Regions from separate parts of the Pseudogulbenkiania sp. AW2-16 genome, predicted to be linked through region 1. Evidence: predicted binding sites of a transcription regulator. Region 1 holds the regulator's gene; each other region holds the start of a gene.
What was found. Region 1 encodes FNR, which switches genes on or off when oxygen is low (the NO sensors DNR and NnrR bind a similar motif). Its sites were predicted from a motif close to TTGATNNNNATCAA; they were not measured.
Positions count from the first base shown of each region.

Region 2: ABKF58_RS06045 (HP1242/YdcH family protein) is a predicted target of FNR. The motif match lies at 2,213-2,226, and genes of this name have one in related genera.
Region 3: ABKF58_RS09865 (adenosylcobalamin-dependent ribonucleoside-diphosphate reductase) is a predicted target of FNR. The motif match lies at 3,261-3,274, and genes of this name have one in related genera.
Region 4: ubiU (ubiquinone anaerobic biosynthesis protein UbiU) is a predicted target of FNR. The motif match lies at 3,040-3,053, and genes of this name have one in related genera.

Region 1 is NZ_CP157668.1:424,510-429,565, forward strand. It holds gene ABKF58_RS02050 (patatin-like phospholipase family protein) at 1-860, shown strand, start outside; gene hemN (oxygen-independent coproporphyrinogen III oxidase) at 948-2,357, opposite strand; gene fnr (fumarate/nitrate reduction transcriptional regulator Fnr) at 2,491-3,246, shown strand; gene ABKF58_RS02065 (DUF1853 family protein) at 3,458-4,408, opposite strand; gene ABKF58_RS02070 (RNA methyltransferase) at 4,386-5,056, opposite strand, start outside.
Region 2 is NZ_CP157668.1:1,264,820-1,269,875, reverse strand. It holds gene hslU (ATP-dependent protease ATPase subunit HslU) at 1-1,046, opposite strand, end outside; gene hslV (ATP-dependent protease subunit HslV) at 1,275-1,811, opposite strand; gene ABKF58_RS06045 (HP1242/YdcH family protein) at 1,896-2,141, opposite strand; gene ABKF58_RS06040 (energy transducer TonB) at 2,277-2,972, shown strand; gene ABKF58_RS06035 (MotA/TolQ/ExbB proton channel family protein) at 2,976-3,653, shown strand; gene ABKF58_RS06030 (ExbD/TolR family protein) at 3,640-4,050, shown strand; gene ABKF58_RS06025 (TonB-dependent receptor) at 4,162-5,056, shown strand, end outside.
Region 3 is NZ_CP157668.1:2,012,478-2,017,533, reverse strand. It holds gene ABKF58_RS09870 (HugZ family pyridoxamine 5'-phosphate oxidase) at 1-178, shown strand, start outside; gene ABKF58_RS09865 (adenosylcobalamin-dependent ribonucleoside-diphosphate reductase) at 341-3,190, opposite strand; gene ABKF58_RS09860 (DUF748 domain-containing protein) at 3,424-5,056, opposite strand, start outside.
Region 4 is NZ_CP157668.1:1,631,873-1,636,928, reverse strand. It holds gene recC (exodeoxyribonuclease V subunit gamma) at 1-2,136, opposite strand, end outside; gene ABKF58_RS07895 (SirB2 family protein) at 2,404-2,784, shown strand; gene ubiU (ubiquinone anaerobic biosynthesis protein UbiU) at 3,112-4,119, shown strand; gene ABKF58_RS07885 (U32 family peptidase) at 4,134-5,056, shown strand, end outside; gene ubiT (ubiquinone anaerobic biosynthesis accessory factor UbiT) at 5,044-5,056, shown strand, end outside.

The DNA of each region.
Region 1 (5,056 bases):
GTGCCGGCGCCATGAACGCGGCGCTGCTGGCCTACGGCTGGATGGAGGGTGGTTACGACGGCGCGCGCGAGGCGCTGGGACAGTTCTGGCAACGGCTGTCGGCGCTCTACCCCTGGCCGGCGGCGCACGCCCCGCCCGTGGCGCTGCAAGGGCTGCTGCAGCTGTCGCACTTCCTGACCTCGGACCAGCTCAACCCGTTCGACTACAACCCGCTGCGCGAGCTGATCGCCAGCAGCATCGACTTCGCCCGGCTGCGCACCACCCCGATCCAGCTGTTCATCGCCGCGACCCACGTCAACAGCGGACGCCTCAAGCTGTTCCATGCCCACGAGCTGAGCGTGGAGCACCTGCTGGCTTCCGCCTGCCTGCCGCAGCTGCACCACACCGTACACATCGACGGCGAAGCCTACTGGGACGGCGGCCTCACCGCCAACCCGCCGCTGTTTCCGCTGGCCTACCAGGGGCGCGCCCGCGATATCGTGCTGGTGACGCTGGTGCCGCAACAGTGGGAGGAGACGCCTGGGCGTGCCGGCGCGGTCGAGCGCCGCCTCAACGACATCAGCTTCGGCTCGTCGCTGCATACCGAGTTGCAAGGGCTGGCCATCGCCAAGCGCGAAGCCGGCAGAAGTCTGTTCGGCCTGGGCCGCCTGGAGCGACACCTGCGCCAGCTGCGCCTGCACCATATCGATGCGGACGCTACCACCGGCGCGCTCGACAGCCTGAGCAAGCTCACGCCGCATCACGGCCTGGTGCAGCAGTTGTTTGCCGCCGGGCGCGAGCGGGCGCAGGCCTGGCTGCAAGAGCACGGTGCGGAAGTCGGGAGAAAAAGCACGATGCGGCTGTGGCGGCGCATCGGCTGACACGGGGCGACGTCGTCGCGGCGCAACGAAGAGCCGCGGCAAGAGCGCGCCACGACCGCAAGGCGGCCGTGGCGGGAAGGGAAAGGATCAGATGGTGCGCGAGTAGCGCGCCTTGGTCTGGCGCTCGCGCAGGTGGCGGTCGAAAGCCATGGCGATGTTGCGGATCAGGAAGCGGCCTTTGGGCTCAACCATCAGGAAGTCGCCGTCGAAAGTGAGCAGGCCCTGCTGCTGGAACTCGCGGATGGCCGGCATCTCGGCGGCAAAGTACTCGGCGAAGTTGATGCCGTGCACCTGCTCGATGGCTTCCACCGACAGCGCGAAGCGGCACATCAGCGCCTGGATGATGGAGCGGCGCAGGATGTCGTCGCCGTCCAGCACCATGCCGCGCAGCACCGGCAGGCGGTTTTCGTCGAGTGCGGCGTAGTAGCTCTCGAGATCCTTCTCGTTCTGGCTGTAACAGGGGCCGACCTTGCCGATGGAGGACACGCCGAAGCCGATCATGTCGCAGTCGGCGTGCGTGGAGTAGCCCTGGAAATTGCGCTGCAGCCGGCCCTGGCGCAGCGCCACGGTGAGGTCGTCCTCCGGCTTGGCGAAGTGGTCCATGCCGATGAACACGTAGCCGGCGGCGGCCAGCTGTTCCACCGAGTGCTGCAGGATGTCGAGCTTGACCGGCGGCAGCGGCAGGTCGGCCTCGTTGATGCGCCGCTGCGGCATGAACACCGTCGGCAGATGGGCGTAGTTGTAGAGCGCGATGCGGTCCGGCCCCATGGCGATGACCTTGTCGACCGTGGCCGCCACCGACTCCTGGGTCTGCAGCGGCAGGCCGTAGATCAGATCGACGCTGACCGAGCGGAAGCCGGCCTCGCGCGCGGCGTCGATCACCACGCGCGTCTCTTCTTCGCTCTGGATGCGGTTGACCGCCTGCTGCACGCGCGGCTCGAAATCCTGCACCCCGACACTCATCCGGTTGAAGCCCAGGCGCGCCAGATGCAGCACGGTGTCGCGCGTCACCTTGCGCGGATCTATCTCAATGGAATATTCTCCCTCCGCCAAGAATTCGAAGCGGGTCCGGAGTATCCCCATCAGCCGTTCCAGCTGTTCATCCGACAGGAAGGTCGGGGTGCCGCCGCCGAAGTGCAGCTGGATGACTTTTTCGCGCTGCCCCAGCACGTCGGCCACCAGGCCGACTTCCTTCTCCAGGTAATTGAGGTAGCGGTCGGCGCGGCTCTTATCCTTGGTGATGATCTTGTTGCAGCCGCAGTAATAGCACACGGTGTTGCAGAACGGCAGATGCACGTAGAGCGAGATCGGACGGCTGTTGGCGCCGATCTTGCGCTGCTGCAGCCAGTGACGGTAGTCCTTGGCGCTGAAGTCGTCGGTGAAGCGGTCTGCGGTCGGGTACGAGGTATAACGCGGGCCGGCGCCGTCGAGACGGGCGATCAGGGCGCGGTCGAACTCGCAACGTGTGGGCGAAAACGGTGGGTGGGTGGTGTTCATGATGTCTCGCGATGGAAAAACCAGTGGTGGACTGGTAAATTTGCGGCAAACCTCCCAGAAACGCTTTGACCGACATCAAGGCCCAACGCTTTGACCAACATCAAGGCTTACTTAACAGAAGCGGACATGCCGCATGACTGACTCGACTGTTGTTCCCCTGCAAGCCCTCAAGGTCTCCTGCTCCAACTGCACGCTGCGCGAATTGTGTCTGCCCCTGGGTCTGAACCGTGAGGAAATGACGCGACTGGATGCGGTGATCCGCCAGAGCCGGCGCCTGAAACGTGGCGAAGCGCTGTTTCGCAACGGCGAGGGCTTCAAGTCACTGTACGCGGTACGTACCGGTTTCTTCAAGACCTGCATCTCCAGCCAGGACGGGCGCGAGCAGGTCACCGGCTTTCACATGTCGGGCGAACTGATGGGACTGGACGGGATTTCGGCCAACGTGCACGGCTGCAACGCCGTCGCGCTGGAAGACAGCGAAGTGTGCGAGCTGCCGTTCAGCCGCATGCAGAACCTGGCGCTGGAGATTCCCTCGCTGCAACACCACTTCTACCGGCTGATGAGCCGCGAGATCGTGCGCGATCACAACGTGATGATGCTGCTGGGCAATATGAAGGCGGAGGAACGGCTGGCCGCCTTCCTCATCAACCTGTCGCAGCGCCTGACGGTACGCGGTTTCGCCGCCAACGACTTCATCCTGCGCATGAGCCGCGAGGAGATCGGCAGCTTCCTGGGGCTCAAGCTGGAGACGGTGAGCCGCACCCTGTCCAAGTTCCAGCAGCAGGGCTGGATCGCGGTGGACCACAAGCACATCCAGCTGGAGCAGCCCGAGCAGCTCAAGCAGTTGGTCGCCGGCTGCGCCAACGCCCACCCGACGCCGAACCACTGAGAACCTGTTTACGATCTCGCGAGCTAGAGCGAGACAAGGCAAAAACAGCTGAGGATGCGGAGTTTACAAGTAGTAAATGAGCATTCCAAAGTCGTTTTTAACGCCGTATCGCCGAAGCGCAGCAGATCGTAAACAGGTTCTGAGCCCTTCCGCGCCCCCGCGGTCCTAGCGTCAGCGGGCGGCCCACCGGCCACCGCGGCATGAATGGCGTTCAGCGCCCCCCGCTTCCCGCCTTGCCATTGGTCAGTTCCTGCACCGTGTCGAGCAACTCGGCCAGTCGCGCTGGCGGCGGCCAGTTCGGCGGGCAGACAAAACCGCGCGCCACTTCCTCCCAGTCCCCGCCCCCCAACGGCAAGACCTCGGCCACCAGCTGTGGCGCCTCTGCCGCCGCCAGGTGGCGGCGCAGCGCGTCCTCGTCCAGCGTCTCGGCCTCGTCCACCCGCGCCGGCGCCAGCCAGCGCAAGCGCGGCAGCCACACCCAGCGCGACGCCAGCGAGCGCCGCGGCCACGGCGCCAGCAGCGGGCGCGCCCAGCCGGTGAGGAGGTCGGGGGCCAGCGGCGGCTCGAGCAGCACGGCATGGGGATAGAACAGCCAGCCCGCCAGCCCGGCCGCGGTGCGGCAGCCGACGAAGCCGGGCGGCAACAAGGGTTGCGCCGCCGCGTGGCGCGACAGCGCGAGCTGATCCTGCAGCTTGGCCGCCTTCAGCGCCCAGGCATCGCGCAGGCTGGGGCCGACCAGGGTATGGCGCCCTTCGCCCAGCATCAGGTAGAACTTGCTGGCGGTTTCGAGGTGCCACGGCTCGCCGTCGATGCGCAGCAGGAAGTCGAATTCGCCAACGGTGCGCAGCTCGCCATTCTGCACCTGCAGATTGGCCGCCACGCACTCGATGTGCGGCGCGAGCTCGAACCAGAACGCCAGCAGATTTTCGGCGTAGCGACCAAGGCGGGTGGTGGGACGGGCGGCGAGCCAGGCCACCAGCGCCGCCGGGGCGCGGTCGAGTTCGGCCAACAGTGCCGGTCCGGCGTCGCCCAGCAGGCGCTCGGGCAGAATGTCGGCGCCGGTCAGCCACGGCGCCGGCGCCGTCAGGAGAAAGGCCAGGTCGCGCACCGCCGGGTACGCGTAGGGCAGGTAGAAAGTGCTACTGCTGGCGCTGGCCGTCATCGCGCTGGGCCACGCGCTGCACCTGCTTCAGGAAGCCACGCAGGATGTCGATTTCCTCGCGCAGCAGGTTGGCGCGGTTGAACAGGGTACGCAGGCGGCGCATCAGGCGCTCGCCGTTGCGACGCTCGTAGTAGCCGATATCGGCCAGGGTCTGGTCGAGGTGGCCGCAGAAGCCCTCCACCTCGTCGCGCGTCGCGCTCTCCGCTTCGGCGCGCAGGTAGTCGACGTCGACGCCGGTGTGGCTGAACAGCTCGTAGGTCATCACCTGTACCGCCATCGCCAGGTTGAGCGAGAAATACTCGGGGTTGCCGGGAATGGTCACCAGCCGGTTGCACAGCTCGACCTCGTCGATCGACAGGCCGAAGGTCTCGTTGCCGAACACCAGCGCCACTTGTTCGCCGTCGCGCGCGCGCGCCACCAGCTCCGGCGTGGTTTCGCGCGGAGTGGAGAGCGGCGTGGTCAGCTCGCGGCGGCGGCTGGTCAGGGCGCAGGCCACGGTGACGCCGGACAAGGCTTCGGCCAACGTGTCGACCACCACCGCCTGCTGCAACAGGTCGACCGCGCCGGAGGCCAGCGTGTCGGCCTCGGGGCTGGGGAAGGTCTTGGGCTCGACCAGGTAGAGCCGCGACAGCCCCATGGTCTTCATCG
Region 2 (5,056 bases), 840 kb from region 1:
TGGCGGAAGTCGTCAACGGTCAGCGAGGTCAGTTCGACGCGGATCGGGAAGCGGCCCTGCAGTTCCGGAATCAGGTCGGACGGCTTGGCGAGGTGGAAGGCGCCGGAGGCGATGAACAGGATGTGGTCGGTCTTGACCATGCCGTACTTGGTGGTGACGGTGGTGCCTTCGACCAGCGGCAACAGGTCGCGCTGCACACCGGCGCGCGACACGTCGGCGCCGTTGCCTTCGCTGCGGCTGGCGACCTTGTCGATTTCGTCGATGAAGACGATGCCGTTCTGTTCGACGTTCTGCAGCGCTTCCTGCTTGATCTCGTCTTCGTTGACCAGCTTGGCGGCTTCTTCTTCGATGACCAGCTTGAGCGCTTCGGCCACGTTCAGCTTGCGCGCCTTCTGCTTGCCGGCGCCCAGGCCCTGGAACATGGTCTGCAGCTGGCTGGAGAAGTCTTCCATGCCCGGCGGGGCGAGGATTTCCATCTTGCCCTGCGGCGCGGCGACGTTGATTTCGATTTCCTTGTCGTCGAGCTTGCCCTCGCGCAGCATCTTGCGGAATTTGAGCCGGGTGGCGCTGTCTTCGGGCTTGCTGGCGGGCGCTTCTTCCTCGCCGGCGAAGAAGCCGGCCGGCTGGCGGGCCGGCGGCAGCAGCACGTCGAGGATGCGGTCTTCGGCGGCGTCTTCGGCGCGGTGACGCAGGCGCTTGATGGCGGCGTCGCGGGTGTCCTTGATGGCGATCTCGGTGAGGTCGCGGATGATGGTGTCGACGTCGCGGCCGACGTAGCCGACCTCGGTGAACTTGGTGGCTTCGACCTTGATGAAGGGGGCGTTGGCGAGCCGCGCCGTGCGGCGCGCGATTTCGGTCTTGCCGACGCCGGTCGGCCCGATCATCAGGATGTTCTTGGGGGTGATTTCGCTCTTCAGCGGTTCACTCACCTGCTGGCGACGCCAGCGGTTGCGCAGGGCGATGGCCACGGCGCGCTTGGCGGCGTCCTGGCCGATGATGTGCTTGTTCAGCTCGTGAACGATTTCCGGCGGGGTCATTTGGGTCATGGCGTATTTCCGGCAAGGTTGGCCGAAGGCGTCGGCCAAGCTCGGGTCCGGCTCCGGCTGGGACCACCGCACACTCTTATATAGAGTCGCGGCGGTCGGATGTTACGGTGGCCCCGAGACGGTCGGGGTGTGCTTTGGCAAACCCCATCGCGACGGGCGTGCCGGCCTCCTCGGTGCGAGCGCCGCTGGCGCTCAGGCGGCGGAGGCGGTCGCCGGGTCGATGGGCTTTCAGTCCAGCGTCTCGATCAGGTGGTTGTGGTTGGTGTAGATGCAGATGTCGCCGGCGATCTCCAGCGACTTCTTGACCACCACGGCCGGATCGAGTTCGGTGTTCTCGAACAGCGCACGCGCCGCCGACTGGGCGAAGGCGCCACCGGAGCCGATGGCGGCGATGCCCTGCTCCGGTTCCAGCACGTCGCCGTTGCCGGTGATGATCAGCGTACTTTCCTTGTCGGCCACGATCAGCATCGCTTCCAGGCGGCGCAGCATGCGGTCGGTGCGCCAGTCCTTGGCGAGTTCCACCGCCGAGCGCACCAGGTGGCCCTGGTGCTTTTCCAGCTTGGCTTCGAAGCGCTCGAAGAGGGTGAAGGCATCGGCGGTACCGCCGGCAAAACCGGCCAGCACCTTGTCGTGATAGAGGCGGCGAACCTTGCGCGCGGTGGCCTTGATCACGATATTGCCGAGGGTGACCTGTCCGTCACCGCCCAGCGCCACGCGCTGTCCACGGCGGACGGAGACGATGGTGGTTCCGTCAAACTGCTGCATGTTCTTGTTCCAATGAAAAAAGCTACCGGCGAGCTGCCAGCAGCTTTTCAGGATATGTAGGCAAGTGGACGGATTGCAAGCGGGTCAGGACACGCCGCCGCGGATCAGCCGGTAGAGTTCGTCCTTCAGCGCCAGACGGGTTTTCTTGAGCCGTTCCAGTTCCACGTCGCTGGCGGCCTCCAGCTCGTTCTCGATGCGCACCACGGCCTTGTCGGCCTGCTCGTAGTCGATGAACAGGCGGGTAAAGCGAGCGCTATCCTGCTTGAGCTGGTGGATCTCGTCCTGATCGCCGGGAAACTCGGCGGCGAGGGGGTGATGGTCGATGTGCATGGCACGCTCCGGCAAGTGATGGAAGGCAATAGGGGATGAAACCATGCTACGCCCGACGCCGGATGACCCCGTTGACCTGTATCAAATACGCACAGTCTCCATGTTAATGATAATAATTTGCGTTATCATTCTTGCATGAACTCGCGTACCGAACGTTTTGCCGCCCTGAGCGGCGTCACACTGCTGCACGTCGCCGCGCTGGCCGGGCAGACCCTGCTGGCCGCTCAACACGTGCCGATCACGCCGCCGCAATTGGCACGCATGGAACTGGTGTCCCTTGCCACGCCGCATCCGGCCGCTCCGGCCCCGGCCGTGCAGGCGGCGCCACGCCCCGAACCGAAGCCCAGGCCCGAGCGCCCGGCCGCGCGCCGTAGCGCGGCCACCTCCCCGCCGCTATTGAGTACCTCGGCGCCGCGTCCCAGTGCGGCGACACCGATTGCCACACCCTCCCCGGCCCCGGCGCCGGCGGAGCACCGCAGCGAGGCCGCCGCCACCGCCAGCAGCGCGGCCCCGGCCAAAGCGGCCGAGGCGGCCGACGCCCCGATCACCCCGCCGCTCTACCGCGGCGGCTACCTGGACAACCCCAAGCCGCGCTACCCGGCGCTGTCGCTGGAGCTGAACGAGAGCGGCACGGTGCGGGTGCGGGTGCAGGTGAGCGTCGAAGGCCACCCGCTGGACGTCAGCCTGGCACAGAGCAGCGGCTACCCGCGGCTGGACCGCGCGGCGCTGGAGGCGGTGCGCCAATGGCGCTTCGTGCCGGCCCGGCGCGGGCAGGAGGCCATTCCCTTCAACTTCATCGTACCCGTCGATTTTTCCATCAAAAGCCACTGAACCATGAATCTGCTGACTGTATTCCACCAGGGGGACGCCGTGCTCGTGACGGTGTTCATGCTGCTCATCGCCATGTCGATCCTGACCTGGTACGTCATCGCGCTACGCGCCGTGCAGGGCTGGCGTGCGCGCCGCGACAACAAGTTGGCCGAAGCCGCGTTGTGGAACGCCGCGAACTGGCCGACGGCGGAAGCGGCACTGGCCGAGTCGAATTCGGCCTACGCCAACCTGGCGCGCGACGGCCTGTCGGCGCTGCGCCACTTCCACGCCAACGCGCAGCGCTCGCTGGGGCAGGCCTGCGACCTGAACGAATTCCTCACCCGCGCCATCCGCAAGCGGCTGGCGCAGGAGACCGGCCGCCACGAGGCGGGCATGACGCTGCTGGCCTCGGTCGGTTCGACCGCGCCGTTCATCGGCCTGTTCGGCACGGTGTGGGGCATCTACCACGCGCTGGTGAACATCGGCGCACAGGGACAGGTGTCGATCGCGACCGTGGCGGGGCCGATCGGCGAGGCGCTGGTGGCGACCGCCGCCGGCCTGGCGGCGGCGATTCCGGCGGTGCTGGCGTACAACACCTTCATGCGCCTGCAGCGGGTGATGGCGCAGCAGATGGACCACTTCGCGCACGACCTGCACGCTCAACTGCTGACCCAGGCGGGAGAGATCGATGGCATTCGGTAGTTTCGACAAGGGCGAGCACGCCCCGATGGCGGAGATCAACACCACGCCGCTGGTCGACGTGATGCTGGTGCTGTTGGTGGTGTTCTTCATCACCGCACCGCTCTTTACCAACGCGGTCAAGGTCGAGCTGCCGCAGGCGGCGGCAGCCAGCTTCCAGGACAAGCCGGAGGCGATCCGCCTGGCGGTCCAGCCGGACGGCCGCTACTTCTGGAACGACGCCCCGGTGGCGCGCGAGGCGCTGGCGGCGCGCTTCGCCGCCGCCGCGCGCGCCAACCCGCAGGTCGAACTGCACCTGCGCGCCGACAAGAACGCGCGCTACGAGTACGTCGCCGAGGCGCTGGCCAGCGCCCAGCAGAGCGGCGTGAGCCGCATCGGCTTCGTCACCGAAGCCCCCTGATCCACCCCTGATTCCCGCGCGACACGCCCCACGGACCTCCATCACAGAGGGAGGCCGCGGGTCGTCTTGCGCCCGGAATCCGTCACCACCCACCCTTTTGCAGAGGAAACCATGAGCCCAAAGAGCCTGAAGGCTTCGGCCAACGTCGCTCAATCCAAACTGCCGGCCCGGCTCACCGCCGGCATGCTGGCGGCGGCGCTGTCGCCGGCGCTGGCCTACGCCGCCGGCACCACGGCGGACAGCGCCGAACTCGAGACGGTCAGCGTGACCGCCGAGCAGCCGCTGCGCGTCAGCTACAAGACCGAGACCTCGAACATCGGCAAGCAGAAGCAGGCGCTGAAGGACATCCCGCAGGCGATCACCGTGGTCAACCGCCAGTTGCTGGACGACCAGCTGGCCAGCAACCTGAAGGACACGCTGAAGAACGTGTCGGGCATCACCTTCGCCGCCGGCGAGGGCGGCCGCTCCGGCGACCAGGTCTACCTGCGCGGCTTCGCGGCGTTCCAGGACACCTACCGCGACGGCCAGCGCGACGTGGCGCAGTACAACCGCGACCCGTTCAACGACGAGAAGATCGAGGTGCTGAAGGGGGCGAGTTCGATGCTGTTCGGCCGCGGCAGCACCGGCGGCGTGGTCAACCAGGTCAGCAAGACGCCGTTCGCCGGGGAAAAGCTCGAGGGCAGCCTGAGCGTCGGCACCGACGACTTCCAGCGCATGACGCTGGACATCAACCAGGCCTTCAGCGACACGGCGGCCGCGCGCCTGAACCTGATGGCGACCAACGACGGCACGCCCAACGGCATCGAGGTGGCGAAGCGCTGGGGCGTGGCACCGTCGCTCGCCTTCGGCCTGGGCGAGCCGACCACGCTGACGCTGTCGCACCTGCACCTGACCGAGAACAACACGCCGATGCTGGGCGTGCCGTACGACCCGAACACGCACCGTCCGATCGACGTGCCGGCCGACCGCTACTACGGCCTGCAGGGCATGAACAGCGAGGACATCC
Region 3 (5,056 bases), 1.6 Mb from region 1:
GCTCGTAGATGAAGTATCGGCCGTGCTTCCAGGCCGCGCGCGCGTGCTGGGCATCGACCACTATGGCATCGACTACGAACTCGCAGGGCAGCGGCAACGGCAAGCGCTACCGGGAGAGACGTTGTGCCTTGAAACCGTCAAAGAAGCGGTACGCGCCCTAGCGGCCAAACTCGAATAAGGCGGAGAAAGCGGCTTCCCAAGCGGATGCCTCAGCCAGACGGGACCCGCTCCTGCTTCACGCCCCCTACGCACACCATCACCTTGCCGAAGAAAAAAGCCCCAGGCTCAGACAGCCCGGGGCTTTGTTTTACTGGTCCAACACCTCAAGCGGGCCCAAACCTCACCCGCATGCCCCGATATGGCCGCAGGCGGTGCAGAACTCGCAGCCGTCCTTCTTGATCAGCGCGTGGTGGCCGCATTCCGGGCAGGGTTTGCCGGCGACCGGGGCGACGGTTTCCATTTGCACGCTGTCGAACAGGTCGCCCTGCTCCGGCACCATCACGCCCATGTTCTCCACCGGCACGCCGTCTTCGGTGAGGAGACCGAGCATGGCGAAGCGGTGGATCAGCAGGCGCGCGACGTAGGCGACGGTGGAGGGCCAGCTTTGCGATTTGTCGCTGCCGGGCACGCGGGCGAAGAAGTCGCCTTGCGGTTCGGCGTAGTTGAGCAGCTTGCGCAGTTTCATGCCGATCCAGGCCGGATCGATCACGCGCATGTCGAGGCTCAGCATCTTGCACAGGCCATCCAGCTCGCGCGGGTAGCTGCCGGCGAGCCACATCGAGAACGGGCGGCGCTGGCCGTCGGGCAACACCAGCTCTTTCAGGAACAGCACGAAGTCGTCGCCGGTTTGCGGATTGCTGACGTCCACCGACCAGCTCATGGTGCCGTCGGTGCCGGTCTTGGGTTCTTTCTTGGCGAACAGCGCGTCCATAACCGGGGAGGTGTCGTCGGCGTGCATGTCGAGCGCGCCGAGCTGCTCGACGCGGTGGCGCACCACCTGGCCCAGCACGGCGGCGGCGGAGCTGGCATGCAGCGTGCGCTCGCCCAGTTCCAGCGTGTAGCGCCGGTCGCCCATGGTGTGCGCCAGGGCGTCGAGCTTGAGCGCGAGCCGGGCCTTGTCGCGGCAGCGCATGTCCATCGACAGCGTTTTGGCCAGGGCGCCGAGGCCGCGCGGCTGTTCGTTGCCGTTGACCCAGCATTCGAAGGGCTGGGTGTGGCCGTTTTCGACATGGCCGACGAACACAGCGAAGGCGCCGTCGTCGTGCTCGATCATGTAGGTCCACGACGGGTTGCCGCCCTTCAGGCGCGGGCGGTGCGGCCACTTCAGGCTGGCGAGCGCCGGGCTCGGGGTGCTGACCAGCGCGATGCGGCGGTCCGGATCACCTTCCTGGCTCGCCAGGAGGTCCTGCGGCGCGGCCTGGGCCGGCTCGACCGACAGCACCGAGCCCAGCACGCTGTTGGGGCGGTAGGTGGTGATGCCCTTGAGGCCGGCCTTCCAGGCTTCGAGGTAGAGGTGCTCGAACTCGTCGAAGGGGTAGTCGGCCGGGACGTTGACGGTCTTGGAGATGGCGGTGTCGATGTACGGCGCCACCGCAGCCACCATCTGCATGTGGTCGAGCGCGCTCATTTCCAGCGCCGAGACGAAGTACGGCGGCAGTTTCTCGACGTCGCCGCCGTTCAGGCGGTACAGGCGGTAGGCGTGGTCTTCGACGCGGTATTCCTGCTGCGAGCCGTCGGCCATACGCTTCTTGCGGGTGTAATACCACGAGAACGGCGGCTCGATGCCGTTGGAGGCGTTGTCGGCGAAGGCCAGCGAGATGGTGCCGGTGGGGGCGATGGAGAGCAGGTGCGAGTTGCGGATGCCGTGCTGGCGGATGCGCGCCTTGATCGCTTCGGGCAGGCGGCTGGCGCAGTGCGGTTCGGCCAGGTAGTTGTCGGCGTCGAACAGCGGGAACGCGCCCTTCTCGATGGCGAGGTCGACCGAGGCGTCGTAGGCGGCGTCGCGCATGGTCTCGGCGAACTTGGCCGCCATCTGCCGCCCCTGCGGGCTGTTGTAGGCGATCTGCAGCAGGATCAGCGCGTCGCCCAGGCCGGTGAAGCCGAGGCCGACACGACGCTTGGCCTGCGCCTCGCGTTGTTGCTCGGGCAGCGGCCAGACGGTGAGGTCGAGCACGTTGTCGAGCATGCGAATGGCGCTGCACACCACGGTCTCGAAGGCCTTGAAGTCGAAGCGGGCGCGGCGCGTGAAGGGGTGCTCGACGAAGGCGGCGAGGTTGATCGAGCCCAGGTCGCAGCAGCCGTAGTCGGGCAGCGGCTGTTCGCCGCAGGGGTTGGTCGACTCGATGACCTCGCAGTAGCTGAGGTTGTTGTCGCGGTTGATCTGGCTGAGGAACAGCACCCCCGGCTCGGCGTGGTCGTAGGTGGATTCCATGATCTGGCGCCACAGCTCGCGGGCACGCACGGTGCGGTACACCCACAGACCGTCGTCGCGGCGGAAGGCCTCGGGGAAGGCGTCGCTGGCCGGCTCGACGGCGTGTACCAGCTGCCACGGCCCGTCGGCCTCGACCGCCTGCATGAAGGCGTCGGAGACGCCAACCGAGATGTTGAAGTTCTTCAGGTCGCCCTGGTCCTTGGCGTGGATGAAGTCCTCGACGTCGGGGTGTTCGATGTTGAGCACGCCCATCTGCGCGCCGCGCCGCGAGCCGGCCGATTCCACCGTTTCGCAGCTGCGGTCGAACACGCGCATGTACGACACCGGGCCGGAAGCACGGCTGTGGGTGCCCTTGACGCGCGCGCCCTTGGGACGGATGCGGCTGAAGTTGTAGCCGACGCCGCCGCCGCGGCGCATGGTTTCGGCGGCCTGCAGCAGCGCCTCGTAGATGCCGACCTTGCCGCCCTCGCTCTCGCTGACGGCGTCGCCGACCGGCTGCACGAAGCAGTTGATCAGCGTCGCCTTGAGTTCGGTGCCGGCGGCAGAGTTGATGCGCCCGCCGGGGATGAAGCCGCGCTGCAGCGCGTCGAAGAACGCCGCCTCGTAACGCGCGGGTTCGGCCTCGATGCCGGACAGCGCGCGCGCCACGCGGCGGCGCACGTCGGCGACGCTCTGTTCGTCGCCCTTGGCGTATTTCTCCAGCAGCACTTCACGCGAGATGGCCTGTTCGCTCATGGCGGCCACGTTTTCCTGTTTCACTACTCCCCCTCCCTAACTGGCATTCGGTGCGGCAAAACCGGCATTTCACGCTATCCAGCGCGGCCGGGCGTTGATGTTGGTCAAGCTCCCTCGGTGGCTGGAGCGAGGACAAGAAATCGTTGCGAGTGCGCCATCCCGTCGGACGCGGGAACGGCGCTCCGCAGGATGGGTGACGTGCAGCGCAACCCATCCTGCGCCAACGACGCGGCGTACCGCCGATCGTTCGCCGGCGCTCAGCGGCTGCCGAGCGCGATGGCCAGGGCCACCCCGTCGCCGTCGGCCTTGACCCGCTTCGCCTCGCCCAGCGTCAGCCGTTCGGCCAACGTCGGGTCGGTCTTGAGCATGGCCTGACGCGCCGCCGTAACGCGGGCCTGGGCCAGCGCCTTGAGCTCGGTTTCGGAGACCGGCTCGGCGGCGATCAGCTGCTCGCGCAGCGTCTTGTAGCGCGCCACGTTGTCCGGCAGCGAAAGCAGCCGCTGCACCAGTTTAAGCCGGCCGATGCGCTGTGCGAAGACCGATTTCACCGCCGACTGCACCGCGGGGTCGTCGAGGTCGGGCAGCGGCAGCGGCTCGCCCGCTTCCAGCTTGTGGCCGGCCGCCTGCAGGATGGCGCGGTCGGTGCGCGCGCGCGCCAGTTCGCGCGTTTCCACCGCCGGGTCGTAGGTGCCCGCCAGCACCAGCGTCATGCGCGGGCGCTTCACCAGCACGGCGGCGAGCTTGTCGAGCTTTTCGCGCTCGGGCGGCGCCACGTTGGCTTCGCCGGCGACGAAGCGCACTTCGTCGAAGCCCTCGCCGCCCATCAGCGCCCCCAGCGCCCTGAACGGCGCGGTGACGATCTTGGTGATGACGTTGACGAAGGCCTTCCACACCACGCGGCCATAACTGAACTGCGGGTCGTCGAGGCTGCCGCTGATCGGCAGGTCGAGGTCGATGCGGCCGTCGCTGTCTTCCAGCAGGGCCACGGCCAGGCGCAGCGGCAGGCGCGTCACGCCGGGCTCCTGCACTTCTTCGCCGAGCTGGATCGAGTCGATCACGACGCGGTTCTCGGCCTTGAGCTGGCGCTTGTCGAGCAGGTAGCGCAGATCGACCGACAGCCGGCCGTCGTTGACCTTCCAGCCGGCGAAGTTCATCGAATACGGGTTGAGGCTGGTGAGCGGGATGTTGCGGAACGCCAGCGTGATGTCGGCGTCGTCGGTCACGGCCTGCGGCGCCAGCGCGCCGCGCACGCGCACGTCGCCGTACTGGTCGACGTCGCCGTCCAGCGTCACCGTGCCGCGTCGTCCCGGCTGGCTCGACAAGCCCTGGATCGAGCCGCGCAGGTTGTGGATGCGGGTGGCGAAGCTGGGCTTCATGCCGAGGTCGGCGAACTCGATGTCGCCGCCCTGCACGTGCACCGTGCGCACTTCCACCTGCGGCGCGCCCGTCGCGGCGGGTTTCTTCGCCTTGACCTCGACCCTGGCCGGCGCGGTCGGGGCCGCCGGCGTGGCGGTGGGGACCGGGGCGGGAGCCGCGGCGGCGGGCTTGCCGGCCAGCAGGTTGCTGACGTTGAGCTGGCGCTGCTGGTTGAGGATCAGCCGCGCCACCGGGTCGCTCAGGCGCACCTCGCGCAGCTGCACCTTGAGCGGCGTGCCGCTGCTGGCGCTGAGGCCGTTGAGCGCCAGTTGACGCCAGGCCAGCAGCGGCTGGCGGTTGTTGGGCTCGAGCAGCGAGAACCGGTTCAGCGCCCCCTGCCCGCCCACCTTCCAGCCCTTGCTGCCGGCGTCGACATCGAGGTTGGCCGAAAGGGTACCGCCGGCCAGTTTCAGCACGGTGCCGCTCAGCGCGTACGGGGCGAACGGCGCCAGCGGCACGGCGCTGGCGGTGATC
Region 4 (5,056 bases), 1.2 Mb from region 1:
GCAGCCGGCCATTTTCGCCAGGGTGTCGAGCAGCTCGGCCACCAGCGGCGACGGCGGCAGCGGCTCGTCGGTGCGTACCGAGCGCCCGACCCAGGACAGGTAGAGCGCCTCGCGCGCCGACAGCAGCGCCTCGAGGAACAGGTAGCGGTCGTCGAAACGGCGCGAGCGGTCGCCGCGGCGCGGGTGGCGCGCCACCAGGTCGAAGCTGACCGGGCGCTCGTCGCGCGGGTAGGCGCCGTCGTTCATGCCGATCAGGCACAGCACGCGGAACGGGATCGAGCGCATCGGCACCATGGCGCAGAAGGTGACGCCGCCGGCGAGAAAGCCGGAGGGGGCCGACAGCGTCAGGCGCCGCGTCAGCCAGTCGCGCACCACCGCGAGCCCGACCGGGGCGTCGAAGGCGGCGAGTTGGGCGTCCTCGGCAAGCTCGGCCAGGGCGTCGAACAGCAGCGTCAGCGCCGCCTCGCCGGCCTCGTCCACGGCGAACAGCGCCTCCACCGCCCCTTGCAGCCGCGTGCGCCGGGCGGCGGGGCTGGCCGGCTCGGCCCAGGCGCGCGCGCAGCCGTCGAGCACGTCGAACAGTTGGCCGAAGCGCGCCAGCGTCTCGGCCAGTTGCCCTTCCGCGCCGGCCGCCGGCAGCAGGCCGCCGAACAAGGGCGAGGCGTCGCCCGCCAGCGCAGGCGGCAGCACCGTGCCCAGCAGCAGGCGGTCGAGCCCCCAGCGCCAGGTGTAGAGCGGGTCGGCCGGCAGCCCGAGCGCCGCCTTGTGCGCGGCGTCGCGCCCCCAGCGGATGCCGGATTCGCGCACCCATTGCTGCAGCAGCGGCACCTCGGCGTCGGCAAGGCCGAAGCGCGCCAGCAGCGCGTCGCAGTCCAGCAGCGCCAGCACCGCGTCGGCGCCGAAACGCGAGTCGGCCAGCCGCAGCACCGCGGCGAAGGTGGCCAACAGCGGCTCCTCGCGCTCGATGCGGCGGTCGGCGACGGTGTAGGGGATGTTGGGCGCGTCGTCACGTTGGCCGAACACCGCGTCGATGTAGGGCGCGTAGGCGTTGATGTCGGGCGTCAGCACCGCGACGTCGGCCGGGGTCAGCGTCGGGTCGGCGGCGAAGCGCGCCAGCAGGCGGTCCTTCAGCACCTCCAGCTCGCGCATCGGGCTGTGCACGGCGTTGAGTTCGATCGAGCGGTCGCCGGGGGCCGCCGGTGCGGGCGCCGCGCCGGGCGGGGTCAGCGTCAGGATGTCGCGCTGCAACCGCGCCAGCAGGCTGTCGCCGTGCGGTTCGAGGAACAGCGGGTGGCCCTCGGGCATCTCCTCGGCGATCTGGTCGAAGAAGTCGCGCCCCTGCTTGCCGAGCGAGGCCAGCAGCGGGTGGTCGTCGTGCGCCGCCATGCCCTGCTGGAACAGCTTGAGCTGGCCGCGCGCGTCGACGATGTCGCCCCAGTAGGCCTCGCACGGGTTGAGCAGGAACACGCAGACGTCGGTCAGCGCCGCCAGGCGCTTGATCATGGCCAGGTACATCGGCGCCAGGCTGGCGATGCCGAACAGGCTGACGCGCTCCGGCAGGTGCTCCGGGCGCAGGCCGCCGAGGAAGTCGTCGAGCAGGCGCACGCGGTGGCGCCCCGGGTCGGCTTCGGCCAACCTTTGCCACAGCGCGGCCTGCCACGCCTCGTCCTCGCCGAGGTCCAGGAGCTCGCCGCGCTCCCAGGCGCGGATCCAGTCCGGGCGGAACACCAAGTACTGGTCGAAGATGTCGGCGATCTTGCCGGCCAGCTCGAAGCCCGCCGCCTCGCCGCCCTCCAGGTAGCGCACCAGCGGCGTGAACGGCGCGCCGTGCAAGGTCGGCAACAGTTCCAGCAGCCGCCACTGCAGCACCTCGGGCGCGAACGACGACTTTCGCGGCAGCCCCGGCAGCACCGCCTGCATCAGGCGCCAGGCGAAGGCCGCCGGCAGCACGAAGTCGAGGTTGGCGGCGATGCCGGCGCGCCCGGCCAGCTCCAGCGTCAGCCAGCGCCCCATGCCGCGGCTCTGCACCAGCACCGTCTCCGGCTGGAACGGGTCGGACAGGGGCATGGCACGGCTCATGCCGGTGAACAGTTCCCCCAGCGCTTCGAGACGGTTGGACTGGTAGAGGTGCAGCATGGCGATGACGGATGCTTGGAAAAGAAGGTATTCAGTGTACCATCCGGGAACCGCCGCTCCGTCACTGCGTCACAACGCAGTCACCAGAACCTCATTCCAGTAGGCGAGCGAGCCAAAGCCGCTTGAGTGCCGCCGGAGCACAGGAACCGGAATGGACACCGAGTCCATGAGGATTCCTGATCGCTGAGCAAATCGCTACGATGGATTTGCGCGCAGTACCGCCGACACTCAAGATGCCAGGGCAGCGCCGCCTCATGCGGGAAAAACATGCCAACCTACACCCTCATCAAGCACGCCCACATGGGCTGCGCCTACCTCTCCATCCTGCTGTTCACCGTGCGCGGCGGGCTGATGCTGGCCGATTCACCGCTGCTGCGCGCCAAGCCGCTGCGCATCCTGCCGCACGTGGTCGACACCCTGCTGCTGACGCTGGGCATCACGCTCGCCGTACTCGCCCACTTCCTGCCCACCCAGCAGGACTGGCTGATGGCCAAGATCGTGCTGCTGCTGGTCTACATCGGGCTCGGCACCGTGGCGCTCAAGCGCGGCCGCACCAAGGCCATCCGCACCACGGCCTTCGCCGCCGCGCTCGCCACCGTGCTGTGGATCGTGCTGATCGCCAAGACCAAGATGATCTGGCCGCTATAACTCCCCCGCTTCGGCCGACCAAAGCCGGACAGGCCAACGGAGCACCTGTCCCGGAAGCGTAGGATGGGCGAAGCAAAGCGAAACCCATCGGCCGATACCGATGGGTGCCGTCACGGACGGAGCAAGCTAGCGCAGCGTTATTAAGGAATGCCTCCTGCCACGCACTCTTCACCTCGCCATGGGCCGCTTGCCTCAGAGCGCGAACCGGTTTCGCGCCCTGTTTCGGTCAACCGCGACAAACGGGTTGGCCGAAGCTTGACCCAAAGCAATGGCCCCGCCGCCCTGCTCTGCTACTGTCCCCCGGTTTACGTTTCCTGGCGTTAACCGATCATGACCCTGCCCGAACTGGTGTGCCCCGCCGGCAGTCTCCCCGCCCTCAAGGCGGCGGTCGACAACGGCGCCGATACCGTCTACTTCGGCCTGAAGAACGACACCAACGCCCGCAACTTCGCCGGGCTCAACTTCGACGACAAGAGCGCTCGCGCCGGCATCGACTACGCCCGCGCGCGCGGTCGCAAGGTGCTGATGGCGATCAACACCTACGCCCAGGGCGGCAACGTGTCGCGCTGGCACCGCGCCATCGACGAGGCCGCCGACCTCGACGTCGACGCCGTGATCCTGGCCGACCTCGGCCTGATGGACTACGCCGTGCGCCGCCACCCCGAGCTGCGCTTGCACCTGTCGGTGCAGGGCTCGGCCACCAACTACGAAGCCGTCAACCTGGCGCGCGAGCTGTTCGGCATCCGCCGCGCCGTGCTGCCGCGCGTGCTGACGCTCGACCAGGTGCGCCACGTCATCGAGCACACCGACGTCGAGATCGAGGTGTTCGGCTTCGGCAGCCTGTGCGTGATGGTGGAGGGCCGCTGCCTGCTGTCGTCCTACGCCACCGGCGAATCCCCCAACACCCACGGCGTGTGCTCGCCCGCCAAGCACGTGCGCTGGGAGCACGGCGAGACCTCGCTCGACGCGCGCCTGGGCGGCGTGCTGATCGACCAGTACGGCAAGGACGAACCGGCCGGCTACCCGACACTGTGCAAGGGCCGCTTCGCGGTGCAGGGCGACACCTACTACGCGCTGGAAGAACCCACCAGCCTCAACGTGATGGCCATGCTGCCGCAGATCATCGACATCGGCGTGGCGGCGATCAAGGTCGAAGGCCGCCAGCGCAGCCCCGCCTACGTCAGCCAGGTGACGCGCACGCTGCGCGCCGCGCTCGACGCCGCCGGACGCGAAGCGCAACGCTTCAGCGTGCGTCCGGCCTGGCAACAGGAACTGGGCCGGCTGTCGGAAGGCCAGCAGCAGACGCTGGGCGCCTACAACCGCCCGTGGAAATGATGGAACCGACGACCATGACCTCCCTGAATCTCAAGCTCACCCTCGGACCGGTGCTGTTCTTCTGGTCGCGCGACGAAATCTTCAACTTCTACAGCGAGGCCGCGGCCTGGCCGGTCGACACCATCTACCTGGGCGAAGTGGTGTGCTCGCGCCGCCAGCAGCTGCGCACCCAGGACTGGATCGGCCTGGCGCACGACCTGGCCGACGCCGGCAAGGAAGCCGTGCTGTCGAGCCAGGCGCTCCTGGAGAGCGAATCCGACCTCAAGCGCCTCAGGAAGCTGATCGACAACGGCCGCGTGCGCATCGAGGCCAACGACCTCGGCGCGGCACGGCTGGCGCGCGAGCAGCGCCTGCCCTTCGTCGCCGGCCCGCACCTCAACATCTATAACGGCGAGACGCTGGCGCTGATGCAGCGCCTCGGCGCCTACCGCTGGCTGCCGCCGGTGGAAATGGACCGCGCCACGCTGGCCGAGGTGCTGCAACACGCCCCGGCGATCGAGACCGAAGTGTTCGCCTGGGGCAAGCTGCCGCTGGCGTTCTCGGCGCGCTGCTTCACCGCGCGCCATTACAACCTCAACAAGGACGACTGCCAGTTCCGCTGCCTCGACCACCCGGACGGCCTCACGCTGACCACGCGCGACGGTCAGGATTTCCTCACCATCAACGGCATCCAGACCATGTCGGCCGGCTGCCAGTCGCTGCTGCCGCACCCGGCGGGCATGGCCGCCGCCGGCGTCACCACGGTGCGCGTCAGCCCGCAGGCACAGCACTGCGCCGAGGTGGTGCAGGCGTTCCGTGCCGTCATCGACGGCCAGAGCGCCGCCAGCGAGCTGCTCTCCGGGCTCGCGGCAAAGAGCCGGGACCCGCTGGTCGACGGTTACTGGCTGGGCCAGCCCGGCATCGTCAACACCCAGGGAGCCGATCATGCGCGTGCCTG